2 regions of the Streptomyces sp. NRRL F-5755 genome follow, and region 1 is predicted to be linked to the other one. Evidence: riboswitches for the same ligand, from Rfam matches in the RefSeq annotation. Region 1 holds a riboswitch; the other holds the start of a gene.
What was found. Region 1 has a riboswitch for glycine ahead of gcvT (glycine cleavage system aminomethyltransferase GcvT). Riboswitches for the same ligand answer to the same signal wherever they lie in the genome.

Region 1 (9,939 bases):
CCGGAACTGCCCCACCCGGCGGGGGACCGGCAGCCGGAACCACCCCACCCAACACGGGCCCGAAAGCCGAACTCGCGTCACCCCCACCCCCACCAGCCGCCCAGCCGTACTACGCCCAGCACGCGACCGACCTGGCCGACCGGTACGAAAGCCTCGCCTTCGAAACCGTGCACCGGGGCTTCCTCCCCCTGCTGCCCCCATCCCCGGCCCGCATCGCCGACATCGGCGCGGGCACCGGCCGCGACGCCGCAGCGCTGGCCGCCCGGGGCCACACCGTCCTGGCCGTCGAGCCCGTCCCCGAACTACGCGCCCTGGCCCGCAGCCTGCACCCGTCCCCCTCGATCCACTGGCTGTCGGACGCCCTCCCCGACCTGCCCCGCCTCGACGGCGAAGCGGGCCGCCTCGACGCGATCCTCCTCTCCGCCGTCTGGATGCACCTGCCGGAACCGTCTCGCCCACCGGCCATGCGCCGCCTTCACGACCTCCTGGCCCCCGGCGGCCGCCTCTTCCTCACCTTGCGCCACGGCCCACCTCCCGAGGACCGGCAGATGTACGACATCCCCGCCCACGAAACGGTCGCCCTCGCCGCACAACATGGCCTCCGCCCCCTCCAGCACGCGAAGGACATCGACCACCTGGCCCGCGACCACGTGCACTGGAGCACCCTCACCTTCGAGAAGGACCACCCGTGACCACCGACGACTTCTACGCCACCGATCCGTCGGCCCGCGCTTCCTGGCAAAGAACTGACCCGCCTCGCCCGCCGCAACGAGGCGATCATGCGCTCGCCGGTGCCCCTCCGTACGACCCTGCGCCTGACACTGAAGAACGCGATGCCCGGCCGGCGAATATCCGACTGGCGCTCGTTCCTGCGGGAGGTGGGGAAGGTCTGCGCGTAAGGGCTGGGCGCGGCACGATGCATGTCTCGTTGGAGAGCAAGGGGCGGGCCTCCGTGCTCTCCCGGCCGAGGTGAAGGGGCCGGAACCGATCGTGGTCCGCCGGGTGGAGGTCGCCGACTCGGGTGTGGTCCCGGCCGACTGCCACACGTTGGGGACCGGTGTGCGGGGGATTGGGATGGTCCGAGGGTGCCTTCGGCCGTGAGGCGCGGACAGGAGGTGGCAGCATGCGCCCGGTCCGTGCTGTGGGAGCGCGGTGCATCGGCGAGGACGGTGACCGCGTCGTAGCCCTTGGGGCTACGAGGGAGACTGTCGCGCGGTGCAGACCTGCTGGCCGTGGCGCATTCCGTCGGCTATGTGGTGGGCGCGTCGAAGACCGCCGACGAGCAGAGGCCGGCAGGTCGAAGCTCGGCCCCTGCCGGTGACGGCGAGAGCGGGACCGCTGTTGTACTGCAGGCCGGGGCAGTCACGCCCCGAGCCGCCAACGCGTCCGCACGCCACGGCCTCCCGTGGATCCGGGGCCTCCCGGACCCCGCAGACCTCCGTACACGCTGCCGTCCGACGGCCTGGACACCATCGTTACCGGACCGCTCATCCGCCCGAGCACCGCCACCAAGGAGGCAGGCCGGCCGCGCGATACGCGTACCCCCGTGGGCGCCGCTCGCCCACGACCGGTCGGCGCCCCTCCCCGGAACTCCGAGCCCGCAGGGCTCTCAGCACTCGATGATGTTCACAGCCAGCCCGCCCCGAGCCGTCTCCTTGTACTTCACGCTCATGTCCGCGCCCGTGTCCTTCATCGTCTTGATGACCTTGTCGAGGGAGACGTGGTGGCGGCCGTCGCCGCGCAGGGACATGCGGGCGGCGGTGACGGCCTTGACGGCGGCCATGCCGTTGCGTTCGATGCAGGGGATCTGGACGAGGCCGCCCACCGGGTCGCAGGTCAGGCCGAGGTTGTGCTCCATGCCGATCTCGGCGGCGTTCTCGACCTGCTCGGGGGTGCCGCCGAGGACCTCGGCGAGGCCGCCGGCGGCCATGGAGCAGGCCGAGCCGACCTCGCCCTGGCAGCCGACCTCGGCGCCGGAGATGGAGGCGTTCTCCTTGAAGAGCATGCCGATGGCGGAGGCGGCCAGCAGGAAGCGGATCACGCCTTCCTCGTCGGCGCCGGGGACGAAGTTGATGTAGTAGTGCAGGACGGCGGGGATGATGCCGGCGGCGCCGTTGGTGGGGGCGGTGACGACCCGGCCGCCGGCCGCGTTCTCCTCGTTGACGGCCATGGCGTAGAGGGTGGTCCACTCCATCGCGTGGGCCTCGGGGCTGCCCTCGGCGCGCAGCGCGCGGGCGCCGTTGGCGGCGCGGCGGCGGACCTTCAGGCCGCCGGGCAGGATGCCCTCGCGGGACATGCCGCGGGACACGCACGACTGCATGACCTGCCAGATCTCCAGGAGACCGGCGCGGATCTCGTCCTCCGTGCGCCATGCCTTCTCGTTCTCCAGCATGAGGGAGGAGATGGACAGGCCGGTCTCGCGGGAGAGGCGCAGCAGTTCGTCGCCGGTGCGGAAGGGGTACTTCAGGACCGTGTCGTCGAGCTTGATGCGGTCCTCGCCGACGGCGTCCTCGTCCACCACGAAGCCGCCGCCGACGGAGTAGTAAGTCTTTTCCAGCAGGGGCGCGCCGGCCGCGTCGTACGCGAACAGGGTCATGCCGTTGGCGTGGTACGGCAGGGAGCGGCGGCGGTGCAGGATCAGCTCGGTCGACTCGTCGAAGTCGATCTCGTGGTCGCTGCCTATCTCCGCGCCGAGCAGCCGCAGCCGGCCGCTCTTGCGGATCCGCTCGACCTCGTCGTCGGCCGTCTCCACATCGACGGTGCGCGGGGAGTGCCCCTCCAGGCCGAGCAGGACGGCCTTGGGGGTGCCGTGGCCGTGGCCGGTGGCGCCGAGCGAGCCGAAGAGCTCGGCCCGTACCGCCGTCGTCTGCGCGAGCAGGCCGTCCTTCTTGAGGCGCCCGACGAACATGCGGGCGGCGCGCATCGGGCCGACCGTGTGGGAGCTGGACGGGCCGATGCCGATGGAGAAGAGGTCGAAGACGGAGATGGCCACGGTGGCGGACTCCCTTGTCTGCTCGTGGTGGACGGTGGAGCAAGTAGAGATAAGGGGCGGACGAAACGGAAGGTACGTTTCTGCGCCGACTGTCGAGCCTAACCCGGACGGCGGACAGACTCTCAGACGGAGGCCGTCGGACGGCTGTCCTCCGGGGCAACTACGGAAGACGCAGGGGAGGCGGTCCGGCCGTCGAGCACCGGTCCGGAACCGGCCGGGCCGTCGGGTTCCGGCCCGGAACTCGTCAGGCCCACCCGGTGGGCGTGCACCCCGGCCCGTACGGCCCAGAAGTAGAAGGCGACGGCGGAGAGCGCCACCAGCGCGATGTCCACGCCGCCGGGCAGCACGCCGTGGCCGCCGAAGTCCCGGCTGCCCAGCGCGGACAGTACGGACATCCAGGCCAGGAAGCCGACGAGCCACCACGCGGGCGCGAACTGCCGGCGCAGCCCGGTCACGCCGCGGCGCCGCAGCACCACCGCCGCCACCGGCGCGGCCACCACGGTCAGCAGCGCGACCTTGCCGGTGTCCGGCCACTTCGACCAGTACAGCGCGCAGGCCGCGAAGGCGAAGGTCAGCGGGGCGAGAACGCCCGCCGCCGGCAGCCGGAACGGGCGCGGCAGGTCCGGCCGGGTGCGGCGGAAGACGCCCACCGCGATCGGGCCGATGAGATACGAGATGACCATGGCGGCCGAGATCACACTGGCCAGCGCGTGCCAGCTGTGGCCGACGGTGACCAGCAGCAGCACCGAGAAGCCGAGGTTCAGCCACATCGCGGGGCGGGCGGTCCCGTACCGGGGGTGCACGGTGGCCAGCTTCCGGGGGAAGAAGCCGGTCTCGGCGAGGTTCTGGACCATGTACGCGGCCGACGCGACGTTGGCGATGTTGGAGCCGGCCGGCGAGATGAAGGCGCCGAACTGGAGCAGCGTGACGACCCAGTGCAGCATCAGGACCTTGGCCAGGTCGGCGAAGGGCGAGCTGAAGTCCACGCCGTGCCAGCCGCCGCCCTGCGCCAGCTGCTCCGGCGGTACGGCGCCGAGGAACGCGGTCTGGAGGGCGAGGTAGATCACCAGGCCCAGCGTGAGCGCGCCGACCAGCGCGACGGGGATCGCCCGGCCGGGGTTCTTGGCGGCCCCGCCGAGGTTGATCACGGCCTGGAAGCCGTTGAAGGCGAAGACCACGCCGCAGGTGGTCACGGCGGTCAGCACGGCCGGCCAGCCGTACGGGGCGAAGCCGCCGTGCGCGGTGAAGTTCGAGGTGTGGAAGCCGGAGGCGATCAGCGCGGCGACCGCGATGACCGGGATGGCGAACTTCACCAGGGTCAGCACGGTGTTCGCGCGGGCCAGCAGCTGGACCGACCAGTAGCAGGTCAGCCACAGCGCGAAGGTCAGCAGCAGCGCCACGCCCATGCCCGTGGCCGTCAGGTGTCCGTTGGCCGGGTCGACCAGGTCACGGGCCCACGCGTAGCTCCAGGACGCCATGTACTGGGTGGCGGCGATGGACTCGATGGGGATCAGCGAGGCGGTCGCGATCCACACCGCCCAGCCGGTGAGGAAGCCGAGCACGGGCCCGTGCGAGAGGTGGCCGTAGCGGGCCATGCCGCCGGGAATCGGGTACGCGGAGCCGACCTCCGCGTAGCACATCGCGATCATGCCGATGAAGACCGCGCCGATGACCCAGGCCACCAGCGCCGCGGGCCCGGCCACCTGGGCGGCCGCGCCGGCCCCGAAGAGCCACCCGGAGCCGAAGATCGAGCCGATGCCGATCATGATGAGGGCGAAGAGGCCCATCCCCGTGCGGTTGCCCGCGGTCATGTCCATTGCCGTGCGTGTTCCGTCCTGCTGTGGCGCAAAGGGCCCGGCTGCCGATGTGCGAAGGGCCCGGCCCTGCTGTGGTGCGAAGGGCCCCGCGCCATTGAGGGGCCGGTCTCAGCCTATGTGGCGCGAAATCACCGTAAGGGGGACGGAAAAGCCGTACGCCCGGGATCAACGCCCCAGGACGTACGGCCTGTTCACCCCGTGGACACCGGCTCGGCGGCTCCCCGCGGGGTGTACTTCATGAAACACGTCACACAGCCGCGTACCGCAGCCGCATCACACAGCTACGTACCGCAGCCGTGCCACACGGCCGCGGCGGACGCGCCACGGAGGCGCCCCGCCGCGCACCGCATGACGTGTGTCACAGCGACGGGTACAGCGGGTGCTTCGCCGCCAGCGTGGTCACCCGGGCCTTGAGCGCCTCGGCGTCGTACGACGGCTTCAGCGCCTCGGCGATGATGTCGGCGACCTCGCGGAAGTCCTCCGCCTGGAAGCCGCGGGTGGCCAGCGCCGGGGTGCCGATCCGCAGGCCCGAGGTGACCATCGGGGGGCGCGGGTCGTTCGGCACGGCGTTGCGGTTGACCGTGATGCCGACCTCGTGGAGGCGGTCCTCGGCCTGCTGGCCGTCCAGCTCGCTGTCGCGCAGGTCCACCAGGACCAGGTGCACATCGGTGCCGCCGGACAGCACCGAGACGCCCGCCTCGGTCACGTCGGACTGCGTCAGGCGCTCGGCGAGAATGCGGGCGCCGTCCAGCGTGCGCTGCTGGCGCTCCTTGAACTCCTCGCTCGCCGCGACCTTGAAGGACACCGCCTTCGCCGCGATCACGTGCTCCAGCGGGCCGCCCTGCTGACCCGGGAAGACCGCCGAGTTGATCTTCTTGGCGAGCTCCTGGGTGGACAGGATCACACCGCCGCGCGGACCGCCGAGGGTCTTGTGCGTGGTGGTGGTCACGACGTGGGCGTGCGGCACGGGGTTCGGGTGCAGCCCGGCCGCGACCAGGCCGGCGAAGTGCGCCATGTCGACCATCAGGTACGCGCCGACCTCGTCGGCGATCCGGCGGAACGCCGCGAAGTCCAGCCGGCGCGGGTACGCCGACCAGCCGGCCACGATCAGCTGCGGACGGGTCTCCTTGGCCAGCCGCTCGACCTCGGCCATGTCGACCTGGCCGCTCTCGGCGTCCACGTGGTAGGGCACCACGTTGTAGAGCTTGCCGGAGAAGTTGATCTTCATGCCGTGGGTCAGGTGCCCGCCGTGCGCGAGGTTCAGACCCATGATCGTGTCGCCCGGCTTGAGCAGCGCGAACATCGCGGCGGCGTTGGCCTGCGCGCCGGAGTGCGGCTGCACGTTGGCGGCCTCGGCGCCGAAGAGCGCCTTGATGCGGTCGATGGCGATCCGCTCGACGACGTCGACGTGCTCGCAGCCGCCGTAGTAGCGGCGGCCCGGGTAGCCCTCGGCGTACTTGTTGGTGAGGACCGAGCCCTGGGCCTCCATGACGGCGGCCGGGGCGAAGTTCTCCGACGCGATCATTTCGAGGGTGGACTGCTGACGGTGGAGCTCGGCGTCGACGGCGGCGGCGATGTCCGGGTCGAGCTCGTGGAGGGAGCTGTTCAGAAGCGACATGACTCTTCCTGGGGTTCGCGGGGCGCACGGCCCCGCCAGGCGGCGGGTGGGCGGGTCAGCCGGTGAAGGCGGTGTACTCGTCGGCCGAGAGCAGGTCGTCCGGCTCGCCGCTGACCTTCACCTTGAACAGCCAGCCGCCCTCGAAGGGGGCGGTGTTCACCAGCGAGGGGTCGGTGACGACGTCCTCGTTGATCTCCGTGACCTCGCCGTCGACGGGGGAGTAGAGATCGCTGACGGACTTGGTCGACTCCAGCTCACCGCAGGTCTCGCCCGCCGTGACCGTGGCACCGACCTCAGGGAGCTGCACGAAGACGACGTCGCCGAGCGCGTTGGCGGCGTGCTCGGTGATGCCGATCGTCGAGACGCCCTCCTCGGCGGCCGACAGCCACTCGTGCTCCTTGCTGTAGCGCAGCTGCTGGGGGTTGTTCATGTCTTGATTCTCCTGGATGCGGTGGCGTGCTCGGTGCAGGGGTCTTGACAGATGAGACGGAGGCCCGACTGAGACGGGGGTACGCCCGTCACTTCTGGCGCTTGTAGAAGGGCAGCGCCACGACCTCGTACGGCTCATGGGTGCCACGGATGTCCACCGCCACACCGGCGGTGCCGGGCGCGGCGTGCGCGGCGTCCACGTACGCCATGGCGACGGGCTTGCCCAGGGTGGGGGAGGGCGCGCCGGAGGTGACCGCGCCGATCACGGAGCCGTCCGGGCCCACGACCGGGTACCCGGCGCGCGGCACGCGGCGGCCCTCGGCGATCAGCCCGACCAGCTTGCGCGGCGGGCTGGCCTCGGCCCGGTCCCGGGCCGCCTCCAGCGCGGCGCGGCCCACGAAGTCGCCGCCGTTCGTCGTCTTCTCGAACTTCACGACCCGGCCCAGGCCCGCGTCGAACGGGGTGGTGTCCGTGGTCAGCTCGTGCCCGTACAGCGGCATGCCCGCCTCCAGGCGCAGGGTGTCCCGGCAGGACAGGCCGCAGGGCACCAGGCCCGCGTCCTTGCCGGCGGTGGTCAGCGCCTCCCAGAGGGCGGGCGCGTCGGCCGGGCGGACGAACAGCTCGAAGCCGTCCTCGCCGGTGTAGCCCGTACGGGCGATCAGCGCCTGCACGCCCGCGACGGTGCCGGGCAGCCCGGCGTAGTACTTCAGGCCGTCCAGGTCGGCGTCGGTCAACGACTTCAGGATGCCGGGGGACTCCGGGCCCTGGACGGCGAGCAGCGCGTACGCGTCCCGGTCGTCGCGCACCTCGGCGTCGAAGCCGTCCGCCCGCTCGGTGAGGGCGTCCAGGACGACCTGGGCGTTGGCGGCGTTGGCGACGACCATGTACTCCGTCTCGGCCAGGCGGTAGACGATCAGGTCGTCCAGGATGCCGCCCTCGGCATTGCAGATCATGGTGTAGCGGGCGCGGCCGACGGCCACCCCGCCGATGTTGCCGACCAGCGCGAAGTCCAGCAGGTCGGCGGCGCGCGGTCCGGAGACGGTGATCTCGCCCATGTGGGAGAGGTCGAAGAGACCGGCGCGGGTCCGCACGGCGACGTGCTCGTCACGCTCGCTGCCGTAGCGCAGCGGCATGTCCCAGCCGGCGAAGTCGGTCATGGTCGCGCCGAGGGCGCGATGGATGGCGTCCAGCGCGGTCCGGCGGGGGGCTTGCGTCATGGTGATGGCTCCCGGGCATGGGTGACAGGACGGTCTCCCCATCTGTCATCGGAACCTGAGAGGTTCACCGGAAGGCCCTCGCCGGCCCCGGTTTGCACCTTGGGTGGAGCCACACCACGGCGGCCCGCTTTTCAGATCTGCCTCGCCCGCGCGGTATCGGGGCCTGAGAGATTCAAGGGAGGACTTGCTCCTTCGGCGCCCCGCCGTGGCGGCCGGGGACTCTCCCGCGCGGATTCAAGCGGCCGGTATGCAGTTGGCTGAGCGTGGCACCCGTACGGCGACGCGCGCGCCGAGGCGCGGTCCCGCACTGGGCGCGCACATCATCGCACGGGATCGCCGGATACAGGAGCCCTGGTCGCACCGGTGTTCGCGGGGGCGTCACGGCAGTGTCCCGGGACCGTACTGATCGTGGGATTCTCTTGAAGCGCATTACCTTTTCTTGACACTCTGCGGGTAAGGGGCTGCGTCCCGGCCGGGGACGAACCACAGTCCCTCGGGGGACGACACCGGACCAGGAGGGGATCACGGTGCACAGGCAGGCCGCACTCGCGACAAGTACGGGAGGCGTGCCCCCGGGCTGTGTGCCGGAAGCGACGGGAGTGGTCCCGGGGTCCCGGCGGCTGCCGCTCGGGGTGGTACGGCCCGGCCGGGCGCGGGGCGCGGCGGTGGAGGTCGTCGACCTCAGGGACGGGCACGCTCCGTGCGAGGTGGCCGAGCTGCACTTCGCGGCGGGCGACGTCGTGGTGGTCTCCGGCCTGCCGGGCAGCGGCAAGAGCACGCTCATGCTCCGGGTGGTGCCCGCCGCCGACGAGCAGGGCGCCGCCGTGCACCGCGTCGACTCCCAGGACGTACGGGAGCGCTGGGAAAGCGGCAGGCTGCGCCGGCTGCCGTACGCGCTCTACCGGCCGCTGGTCCGCGCCTCCCACTACCTCGGGCTGCGGCGGGCCCTGCGCTCCGGCGGCAGCGTGGTGGTGCACGACTGCGGCACGCTCGCGTGGGTACGCCGCTGGCTCGCGCGCGAGGCCCGGCGGGGCGGGCGCGGGCTGCACCTGATGCTGCTGGATGTGCCGCCCGAGGTCGCGCTCTCCGGGCAGCGCTCGCGCGGGCGCGGTGTCTCCGGCTACGCCTTCGCCCGGCACCGGCGCGCAGTGCGCCGCCTGGCCGCCCGCGCCCGCGCGGCCCGGCTCCCCGCGGGCTTCACCTCGGCCGTCCTGCTGGACCGCCCGGCGGCGGGCGCCCTGCGCCGGATCGGCTTCGAGTGAGCGCCGTGCCGAATTTCTGACGGTGCGCCCGATTTCTGAAGGCGCGCACGGCCTACGCCTGACGGGCCGTACGGAACCTTCCGTACGGCCCGTCAGGACCGGTCCTAGCTGTGGCGTATCTCCCGCATCTGCGCCTCCTCCGGACGCTGGTTGCCGGGCCGATTCAGAGACCCAGGGCCTTGATGAGCACCGTAGGCAGCGTCAGCACCGAGTTGAGCAGCGAGCCGGCGCCCTGCTGCTGGGGGGCCTCCGCGGGCTGCTGCCGAGGCGCTTCCGCGGCGGGCTGCTGCGCGTCGGCCGGCTGCTGCTGCGTGTCGGCGGGACGCTGCTCCCCGTCGGCGGGCTGCTGCTTCGGTGCCTGGGCGGCGGGCGGCTGCGGGTCGCTGGTCGGCGCCTTCGGCTGGGCGGCGGGCTGCTCGTCCGTCTCGTACTCGTCGGCCGGCTGCCGGCCCGACGGCTGGGGGACCGGCCGGTTGGCGGGCTGCGCGGCGGGCCCGTCGGCCGGCTGCTGCCGCAGGTCGCCGACCACCTTGTCCACGCCCAGGATCTTGAAGATGTCCACGACCGACCTGGAGACCGACTCGGTCAGCTGCCCGGTCCTGCT
Region 2 (9,939 bases), on a different contig from region 1:
GTCTCGTTGCGCAGGAGCCGCCGCGGCAGCCCGCCGTCCGCGCCGTCCCCCCGGCCTCCGTCCGGCTCCTGCCGCCCCCGGCCCGGGGATCCCGCACCGGTCACGGGACTCGCGTCCGACTGCACAGCTGCCTCCAGTTCCGCACTACGACGTTCCGCACCACCGCGGTGTCCCACCACCGCGGTCCGCCGGTCGGTGCTTCCGCGCTGGAACGTCATAGCTTGCCCGACGCCGGCCGCGGCGAGCGGTACGGGGGCGCCGGGCCGTCCCGGAGGGCCCCGGCGGCGGCAGGCGGAATCGCGTCGGAACGCGGCACATCGTTGACGGACGAGAACCAGCCGTATCCGGCCGTATGCGCAGGCGACCGCGCCCCTCAGCCCCGCCCCGCCGCCACCGGCCCGGGCGCCCACTCGACGGGCCATGCGTGCACCGGCTCACCCGAGTGCATCAGCTCGCTGTACCGCCGTGTCATCGCCGCCAGCGCCGCGCCCCGGTCCAGGCCGCGGCCGAGCGCGTGGTGGTACGCGGCGGTCTGCCAGGACGCCCCGTTGACGCGGCGCCGGCAGCGGGCCTCGATCACGCCGAGGTAATGGTCCCGGTCGGCCGGTTCGACGCCCCAGGCGTCCAGCCCGTCGGCGGCCATCGGCAGCAGTTCCTGGCGCACCAGGCGTACGGCGGGAATCTCGGCGAGCCCGCCGGACCGGCCGCGGGGCCACTTCACTACGGCGTCGATGCCCCGGCGGCACGCGGTGTCGAAGTTCTCGGCCGCGGCGGCGAACGGCAGGCGGGTCCACACCGGCCGCTGCTCCTCGGCCAGCGTCCGTACCAGCCCGTAGTAGAAGGCCGTGTTGGCGATGACGTCGGTGACGGTGGGTCCGGCGGGCAGGACCCGGTTCTCGACCCTGAGGTGCGGGACGCCGTCGGCCACGCCGTAGACCGGGCGGTTCCAGCGGTAGACGGTGCCGTTGTGCAGGACCAGTTCGGCCAGGCTCGGTATGCCGCCCTCGTCCAGTACGGCCAGGGGTTCCTCGTCCGAGCGGATCGGCAGCAGCGGCGGGAAGAAGCGCAGGTTCTCCTCGAACAGGTCGTACGGGGCGTCGATCCAGCGCTCACCGAACCAGGTGCGCGGGCGTACCCCCTGGGCCCGCAGCTCCGGCGGGCGCACGTCGGTGGCCTGCTGGAAGACCGGGGGGCGGGATTCGCGCCACAGTTCGCGGCCGAAGACGAACGGCGAGTTGGCGCCGACCGCTATCTGTACGGCGGCGATGGCCTGGGCCGAGTTCCAGACCGCGGGGAAGCGGCCCGGGGTGACCTGGAGGTGCAGTTGCACGGAGGTGCAGGCGGCCTCCGGCGCTATGGAGGCCGAGGTGGAGACCAGCCGTTCCACGCCCTCCAGCTCGATCTGGAAGTCCTCGCCGCGCGCGGCCCGCATCTGGTCGTTCAGCAGGACGTAGCGGTCGATCTCGGAGAGGTTGGAGGCGACCAGGTCCTCGGCGGCCAGGGTCGGCAGAATGCCGATCATCACGATGCGGGCGGCCACCTCGGCCGCCTTGCGGTCGGCATAGCCCAGGCCGGTGCGGAGTTCTTCGGCGAGTTGATCGAGGACCCGTCCGGACAACCGGTGCGGCAGAATATTGACTTCCAGATTGCACTGGGCCAGTTCGGTCTGGAAATCGCGGCTCGCGATGCGCTCCAGGACCTGCGAGTTCATCATCCGCGGCAGCCCGTCGGGACCGGCGAGATTCAATTCGATCTCCAGCCCCATCAGGTTCTTGGGGCGGTCGAACCGCTTCTCGTCCAGGAGTCTCCGCAATCCCGCCAGACACTCCCGCAGCTTTCTTCGATAGCGTTGCGGATCGGTGAGGTCGATCCCGCCCGCCGCAACCTTCTCCCCCATCGAAGCGTCCCTTCCTCGTGACGACGGGCCCGGCCCGGCGGGCCTCCCGGGCCCCGCCATGGCGCCCGGGTCCGCCGGTCTCCCCGGCGGCGCCAGGGGATCGCGCTACGGTCGATGATGCCCGGCAATCCGATCGATAACGCCTCGGACATGCGCCGGAACCGATAGGCTCGATCAGACACGAAGGCTGGCACATTCCGAGGGCATACCGTCTGGTTCGACAGACCGGATCGGCGGTTGGCGGTAAACGCCGCCGAGATCCGGAAAAAGACCGTCCGGATCCGGCCTACCGTGTTCACGACGGAATACGAGGCAGTCGCGCCGGGCACCGCACAAAGGCGCCGAAAACACCTCTCCGGCCGGTCCGGATTCCGCCTTGCCGACAATCTCCGGAGCGGCTAGACGAAACACTTGGTGAACACACGTCGTATAAACTCCGTTGACGAGGCAGAGAGTTGGCGCCCAGCGTCGCGGTGTTCCACCGGGGCTGCGGCAAAGCGGCTGACCCCGCCGGGCCGACGTCCCCGATCGGCCATGTACTGGCGCTCTGTCCCCGACGCTGACGACGACGTCCGCACTTGCCCAGCACCACCGTGTCTCCCAAGTGAGAGGCGACCCACCATGCCGCTGCATGTTCCCCCTGCCCCCGCGCCCGCCCTCCGCAGCGTCCTCGCCGCCCTCGGTTCCCCCACCGCCGTGCGTGAGGCCCGCACCCCCGCCCTCCGTGCCCACCAGGGCCCCCTCGCCCCCGAACTCCCCTTGCCCGTCCATGTGTTGGACGATGTCAGCCACCCCGCCGGACCGCCCCGCACCCGGCTGGCCGGCTGGCGCTTCCTGATTCGCGACGGTGAACGCGCCGTGGCGACCGCGGAGGCGATGCTCACCGCGGACGGCTGGGCCTTCTCGCATTTCTGCGAGGGCCCCTACGTCACATCGACCGAACGGGCACTGCGTCAGGCGGAGTCCGTACCGACCCCGTACCAGCCCCGGCTGCTGTCCGTGCCGGAGCTGTACATGCTCACTTTGTGGCTGCACCACGACGTCGGTGCCGACGGCGCCGAGGGCGTGCCCGCGCCGGGCGACGTCCTCGTACCACTGGCGCCGGCCCCGCCGGGCATCGCGGCGCACCGGCCGCACCGGGTGGCGGATCTGCTGCCCCGGCTGACTCTGCGCCTGGCCCCGGTACCACTGCTGGGGTCACCGGCCTGAGGCTCCGCAGGGGGTTCTCCGCGGCGAGCGGCCGGCGTCGTACCACCGCAACCGCGCACAGATGCACACCGTTCCACAGGTTCGCGCCCCGCGCCCTTTTGGACGCGGGGCGCTCCGCTGCGCTCACCCACGCGGAGTACGCGGCCGGGTCGCTCCCAACGCCCCGGCAACGTCCCGTACTTGAAATGAACCGACCGCACGGGTGATGCGTCATTATCTAGTGAGTGCCGCTGCAGCCAAATCCCTGCGGAATCCGGCCCGTGGGGCAACACTGGTATCGACCTACTGAAACGGGGGAGCGGCCATGAGCATCGCGTCGAGCCGCAGGACGAATCAGACCACATCGCAGCGAAAGATCTCATCCATGTGCCAGCATCAACCACCGTGCCCGACCGCAGACTCCGCCGACCGGGAGGCCGCCCATCTTGTGGCGCACCACCCGGAGCAGGGCTGGAGCCTGCTGTGCAACGGTGTCCTCCTGTTCGAGGACACCGGTGAACTGCTGCCGGACGGCCAGGTCATCGCGCCGCACCGGGTGCTGGGCACACCGCACGTGGCCACCGCCGCCTGATCCTTCACGGGCAGCGCCGCCGCGGGCGACCGCACAACACGGCACAGAGCACCGCACAACTCAGCACAACGGACAACAGGGCCCCCGGCGTCCACGCCGAGGGCCCTTCGCATGCCGCGCCGCCGCGGGCGGCGCACCGGCGGATCAGCCGTCGTACTCCTCCAGCGGCGGGCAGGAGCAGACAAGGTTGCGGTCGCCGAACGCACCGTCGATACGGCGCACCGGCGGCCAGTACTTCTCCGCCGCCTCGACACCGGCCGGGAAGACCGCCTCCTCACGGGTGTACGGGTGCGGCCACGCGCCGCTCAGCGCCGCCGCGGTGTGCGGGGCGTTGCGCAGCGGGTTGTCGTCCTTGTCCCACTCCCCCGAGCCGACCTTGTCGATCTCCGCGCGGATCGCGATCATCGCGTCGCAGAAGCGGTCCAGTTCGGCCAGGTTCTCGCTCTCGGTCGGCTCGATCATCAGCGTCCCGGCCACCGGGAACGACATCGTCGGCGCGTGGAAGCCGTAGTCGATCAGCCGCTTGGCGACATCGTCGATGCTCACACCGGTCGCCTTGGTCAGCGGCCGTACGTCGATGATGCACTCGTGCGCGACCAGGCCGCCGGGGCCGGTGTAGAGCACAGGGTAGTGCGGCTCCAGGCGCTTGGCGATGTAGTTGGCGCCGAGCACCGCGACCTGGGTGGCGCGCTTGAGGCCCGCGCCGCCCATCAGCCGGACGTACGCCCAGGAGATGGGCAGGATGCCCGCGGAGCCCCACGGCGCCGCGGAGATGGGCCCGACGCCCGTCTCCGGGCCCGCGGTGGGCTGGAGCGGGTGGTTGGGCAGGTACGGCGCCAGGTGGGCGCGTACACCGACCGGGCCGACGCCCGGACCGCCGCCGCCGTGCGGGATGCAGAAGGTCTTGTGCAGGTTCAGGTGCGAGACGTCACCGCCGAACTTGCCCGGCTCCGCGAGCCCGACCAGCGCGTTCAGGTTGGCGCCGTCCACGTACACCTGGCCGCCCGCGTCGTGCACCGCCGCGCAGATCTGGGTGATGTGCTCCTCGAACACGCCGTGCGTGGACGGATAGGTGACCATCAGGACCGCGAGCTGGTCACGGTACTGCTCGATCTTGGCGTGCAGATCGTCCGCGTCCACCTCGCCGTCCGCGCCGGTCTTGACGACGACGACCTTCATGCCGGCCATCACGGCGCTGGCCGCGTTGGTGCCGTGCGCCGAGGAGGGGATGAGGCAGACGGTGCGCTGCTCGTCGCCGTTGGCGCGGTGGTAGGCCCGTACGGCCAGCAGCCCGGCCAGCTCGCCCTGCGAGCCGGCGTTCGGCTGGATGGAGACCTTGTCGTAACCGGTGACCGTGGCCAGCCGCTCCTCCAGCTCCGCGATCAGCGTGAGGTAGCCCTGCGCCTGCTCGACCGGCGCGAACGGGTGCAGCTGCCCGAACTCGGGCCAGGTGACCGGCTCCATCTCGGCCGTCGCGTTCAGCTTCATCGTGCAGGAGCCGAGCGGGATCATGCCGCGGTCCAGCGCGTAGTCCTTGTCCGACAGACGGCGCAGGTAGCGCAGCATGGCGGTCTCGGAGCGGTGCTGGTGGAAGACCGGGTGCGTCAGGTACGTGTCGCCGCGCAGCAGCTGCGACGGCAGCGCGTCGGCCACGGCTTCGTCCAGCCGCTCGATGTCGGCCTGGACGCCGAAGGCGCCCCACACCGCGTGCACCTGCGCGCGCCCGGTGGTCTCGTCGCAGGCCACGCCCACCAGGTCCGCGTCGACCAGGCGCAGGTTGACCCCGGCCTCGCGGGCCGCGGCGACCACCTCGGCGGCCCGGCCCGGCACCCGTACGGTCAGCGTGTCGAAGTACGCGCCGTGCACGACCTCGGCGCCGCCGGCGCGCAGGCCCTCGGCCAGGATGGCGGCGTAGCGGTGGGTACGGCGCGCGATGGCCGCGAGCCCGTCCGGGCCGTGGTAGACGGCGTACATGCCCGCCATCACCGCGAGCAGCACCTGCGCGGTGCAGATGTTGCTGGTGGCCTTCTCGCGGCGGATGTGCTGCTCGCGCGTCTGGAGGGCGAGACGGTACGCCTTGTTGCCGTCCGCGTCCACCGAGACGCCCACCAGGCGGCCGGGCAGGCTGCGGGCGAACTTCTCCCGTACGGCCATGAACCCGGCGTGCGGACCGCCGAAGCCCATCGGCACGCCGAACCGCTGGGTGGTGCCGACGGCGATGTCCGCGCCCAGCTCGCCCGGCGAGGTCAGCAGCGTGAGCGCCAGCAGGTCGGCGGCGACGGTGACGACCGCGCCCAGCTCGTGCGCCCGCTCGATCACGGCGCGGGGGTCGCGTACGGCACCGGACGCGCCGGGGTACTGGAGCAGCACGCCGAAGACGCCGCGCTCGGCCACCTCCGCCGGTATGCCGTCGGACAGGTCGGCCACCACGACCTCGACGCCGGTCGGCTCGGCGCGGGTCTCGATCACGGCGATGGTCTGCGGCAGACAGTCGGCGTCGACCAGGAAGACGCCCTCCTTGACCTTGCCCACGCGCCGCGCGAGGGCCATCGCCTCGGCGGCGGCCGTGCCCTCGTCGAGCAGCGAGGCGCCGGAGGTCGGCAGTCCGGTCAGGTCGGCGACCATGGTCTGGAAATTGAGCAGCGCCTCCAGGCGGCCCTGTGAGATCTCCGGCTGGTACGGGGTGTAGGCCGTGTACCAGGCGGGGTTCTCCATCACGTTGCGCAGGATCACCGGCGGGGTGAACGTGCCGTGGTAGCCGAGGCCGATCATCGGGGCGAGCACCTGGTTACGGTCCGCGAGCGCCCGCAGCTCGGCCAGCACCTCGGCCTCGCTGCGGCCCTGCGGCAGCCCCAGCGCCTCCGTGCTCTTGATCACGTCCGGTACGGCGGCCGCGGTGAGCTCGTCCAGCGATCCGAAACCGACCTGCGCGAGCATCTTGGCCTGGTCCTCCGGACCGGGGCCGATGTGCCGCTGCTCGAACGGGGTACCGCGTTCCAGCTCGGTCAAGGAGATGCGGTTGGTGGTCATCTGCGGGGGCCTCCTGGTCGTTTCGACCTCTGCGGGGCACCACGGCGCTGGTGCCCGGACGGCCTCCCCCTCTGTCATCGCAACCTGAGAGCTTCACCGGTTCCGCGCGCGGTACCGGCTTTCACCGTCGGTGAGGAGGGGTTCCGGCGCTGTGCCCGTCCGTGGCCCGCCCTGCTTTCCAGAGTGACCTCGTCCATGCGGTACGTGAGCCTGAGAGATTCCGGGGAGGAGTTGCTCCTTCGGCGCCCCCGCCATGATCGGCGAAGGACTCTCCCGCATGGGGTCGACAGCCGTTCGCCAGCCTACCAGCGCGGCGAACGGGCGTTCCTTCGAGTGGCCGGGGCATGAAATGTGCCGTTTGGTAGTTGTCACAAGGCAGTTGCGACCACTTGGAGGGACCGTGCAGACCGATATCGATCCCCGCAGCTTGATCGGCCGCAAGGCGTTCGACAAGAACGGAACCAAGATCGGCACCGTCGACGAGGTGTACCTGGACGATGCGACCGGAGAACCGGAATGGGCGGCCGTACGCACCGGGATCTTCAGCCGGGACGCGTTCGTGCCCCTGGAGCCCAGCGATCTGGTCGACGAGGCGCTGCACGTCCCCTACGACCGCAAGCTGATCAGGGATGCGCCGGACTTCGGGGTGGGCCGCCACCTCTCGCCGGAGCAGGAACTACAGCTCTACCACCACTACCGGCTGGACATTCCGGCCCCCGATTCCGTCTCCGGGCCCGTCCCCGGCTCGGACGCCGCACGGGCCGACACGGAGTTCGGGCGGGTGGCGGGGGCGGAGGACTGAGGGGCGGGGTGCTCCTGGGCAGCTCCCTTCTGGGCAGCTCCCTCCTGGGCGGGCCCTGCGGACGGCTCGGCCGGCGCGCCGTACGGCTCGCTCCCCCGCCCGTCCGGTGGTCCGCCCACCAGCGGCAACGGCTCGCCGGGGCGCAGCGCCGGGTCGTCGACGGGGAAGGTGCGCACCCGGCCGGGCCCGGACCACGGCTGCTCGAACCGTACGGTCACCCGGCCGACGCCGCTGCCCTGCACCCAGCCGGCGCCGTGCTCCTCATGGATCACGTCCAGCCCGGGGAGCCAGCGCCGGGGCCGCTCGGGCTCGTCGGCTGCCTCCCGGGCCGCCTCCGCCGCCACCCGGCGCTCCCGCTCGGCCTCCTCCTCGGCCGCCTTCTCCGTCGCGAGCTGGGCGAACAGGTCCTCCTGGGTGAAGTCGGCGAGCCCGGTCACGCCCACGCCCAGCAGCCGTACGCCGCCCGTCGTGTCCACCAGGTCCAGCAGCCGGGCCGCCGCCTCCCGCACCACGCCCGGGTCGTCGGTGGGTCCGCGCAGCGTCTCCGACCTGGTCAGCGTCGAGAAGTCGTAGTTGCGCACCTTGATCACGACGGTCCGGCCGGAGCGCCCGGCCGCCCGCAGCCGCTCCACGCACCGGTCCGCCAGCCGCGTCACCTCGGCCCGCACCCGCGTCCGGTCGGTCAGGTCCACGTCGAAGGTGTCCTCGACCGATATGGACTTCGCGTCCCGCTCGGCCACCACGGGCCGCTCGTCGCGGCCCAGCGCCATGGCGTACAGCCCGGTGCCGTGCGCCTTGCCCAGGAGGCGCACCAGCTCCGCCTCGCCCGCCTCCGCCGTCTCGGCGACCGTGTGGATGCCCGCCCGGCGCAGCGTCTCGGCCGTGGCGGGGCCGACGCCGGGCAGCGTACGCACCGTCATCGGGCCCAGCAGCTCCCGTTCCGTCCCCGGCTCGATGACCACCAGGCCGTCCGGCTTGGCCTGCTCGGACGCGATCTTGGCCAGCATCTTGGCCCCGGCCAGGCCCACCGACCCGGTGAGCCCCGTCGTGCGTCTGATGTCCCGCCGCAGCCGCTCCCCCACGGCCCGTACGGCCGCCGTGTCGGCCTCGGTACCGCCGGCCTCCAGGTCCACGAACGCCTCGTCCAGGCTGAGCGGCTCCACCAGCGGCGACAGCGCGTGGAGCAGTTCCATGACCTGGTCGCTCACCTGGCGGTAGAGGGTGAAGCGCGGGGTCAGATACGCGGCGTTCGGGCAGAGGCGGCGGGCCTGGGCGGTCGGCATGGCGGAGCGCACCCCGAAGACCCGGGCCTCGTACGACGCCGTGGAGACCACGCCGCGCGGGCCGATCCCGCCGACCACCACGGGCTTTCCGCGCAGGCTCGGCTTCGCCGCCTGTTCGGCGGACGCATAGAACGCATCCATGTCCAGATGCAGGATCGTCGGAGCACGTCTCACACGACCGATGCTCCCCCACACCACTGACAATCGCCCCGACCGACCCCGCCGCCCTGCCTCGGGCGCACTCCGGAATTCGCCTGAGAGGCCGTGTGCGCGCTTCAGAGGCCGCGTGCGGCTCCTGTGGCCGTTGTGTGTCTTCTGGTGCGACAGAGGCGCAGGAGACCGTCATAACGGGCGCGCGAGGAGCGCACGCGTGGATTCCGTACGTCGGGTACGCCGGATGCGCCGGGGGCACGCCGGGGCGATCAGCCTCCAGCCCCGCGGCGTACGCCCCCGCTCACCCCGCCCGGTTGCGGCGCCGCGCCAGTTCGTCGTGCGGGTTGTGCCGGACCAGCGTCTCGCCGGTGTCCACCCGCTCCCCGTGGAGCTGCGACAGCGCGCCTTCCACGTCGCGCCAGACCACGCCCACGGCGATGCCGAAGACGCCCTGTCCACCTTGGAGCAGGTCGACGACCTCATCGGGCGAGGTGCATTCGTAGACCGTCGCGCCGTCGCTCATCAGGGTCATTCTCGCCAGGTCGGACAGCCCGCGGGAGCGCAGGTGCCGGACGGCGGTGCGGATGTTCTGGAGGGAGACCCCGGTGTCCAGCAGCCGCTTGACGATCTTCAGGACGACGACGTCCCGGAAGTTGTAGAGCCGCTGGGTGCCCGACCCGTAGGCGGGCCGGACGCTCGGCTCGACGAGACCCGTACGGGCCCAGTAGTCGAGCTGGCGGTAAGTGATCCCCGCGGCCGCGCACGCCGTCGGGCCGCGGTAGCCGATGGTGTCCGCCCCGCGGTCGCCCGGTGCCCCGGCGGTCTGTGCCGGGGTGCGGTCAGCAGCCCCGGAGTGGAGCGGCAACGCCCCTTCCGCCGCCGTACCGTCGCCGGTGATTGCCACGCCGACCTCCGTCCTCCACGTCCCGGACGGGACCTGCCCTATCGACGGTATGCAGTCACTCGGGGTGCGTCAACGATCGCCGCGCTCGCC

Region 2: linked by a shared signal. The riboswitch ahead of gcvP (aminomethyl-transferring glycine dehydrogenase) and the one ahead of gcvT (glycine cleavage system aminomethyltransferase GcvT) in region 1 are both predicted to bind glycine.

What each region holds. Positions count from the first base shown of each region.
Region 1 is NZ_LGCW01000229.1:45,243-55,181, forward strand. Features, by position in the region: gene ADK86_RS18465 (class I SAM-dependent methyltransferase) at 168-692, shown strand; gene ADK86_RS18470 (L-serine ammonia-lyase) at 1,610-2,992, opposite strand; gene ADK86_RS18475 (APC family permease) at 3,115-4,809, opposite strand; gene glyA (serine hydroxymethyltransferase) at 5,168-6,427, opposite strand; gene gcvH (glycine cleavage system protein GcvH) at 6,483-6,857, opposite strand; gene gcvT (glycine cleavage system aminomethyltransferase GcvT) at 6,946-8,073, opposite strand; glycine riboswitch at 8,215-8,310, opposite strand; gene ADK86_RS18495 (AAA family ATPase) at 8,595-9,335, shown strand; gene ADK86_RS18500 (hypothetical protein) at 9,499-9,939, opposite strand, start outside.
Region 2 is NZ_LGCW01000320.1:18,194-28,132, forward strand. Features, by position in the region: gene ADK86_RS38720 (CPBP family intramembrane glutamic endopeptidase) at 1-29, opposite strand, end outside; gene ADK86_RS38725 (glutamate-cysteine ligase family protein) at 374-1,897, opposite strand; gene ADK86_RS38730 (hypothetical protein) at 2,519-3,106, shown strand; gene ADK86_RS38735 (DUF5999 family protein) at 3,471-3,677, shown strand; gene gcvP (aminomethyl-transferring glycine dehydrogenase) at 3,822-6,707, opposite strand; glycine riboswitch at 6,896-6,993, opposite strand; gene ADK86_RS38745 (PRC-barrel domain-containing protein) at 7,108-7,509, shown strand; gene ADK86_RS38750 (DNA polymerase IV) at 7,401-8,966, opposite strand; gene ADK86_RS38755 (MerR family transcriptional regulator) at 9,247-9,849, opposite strand.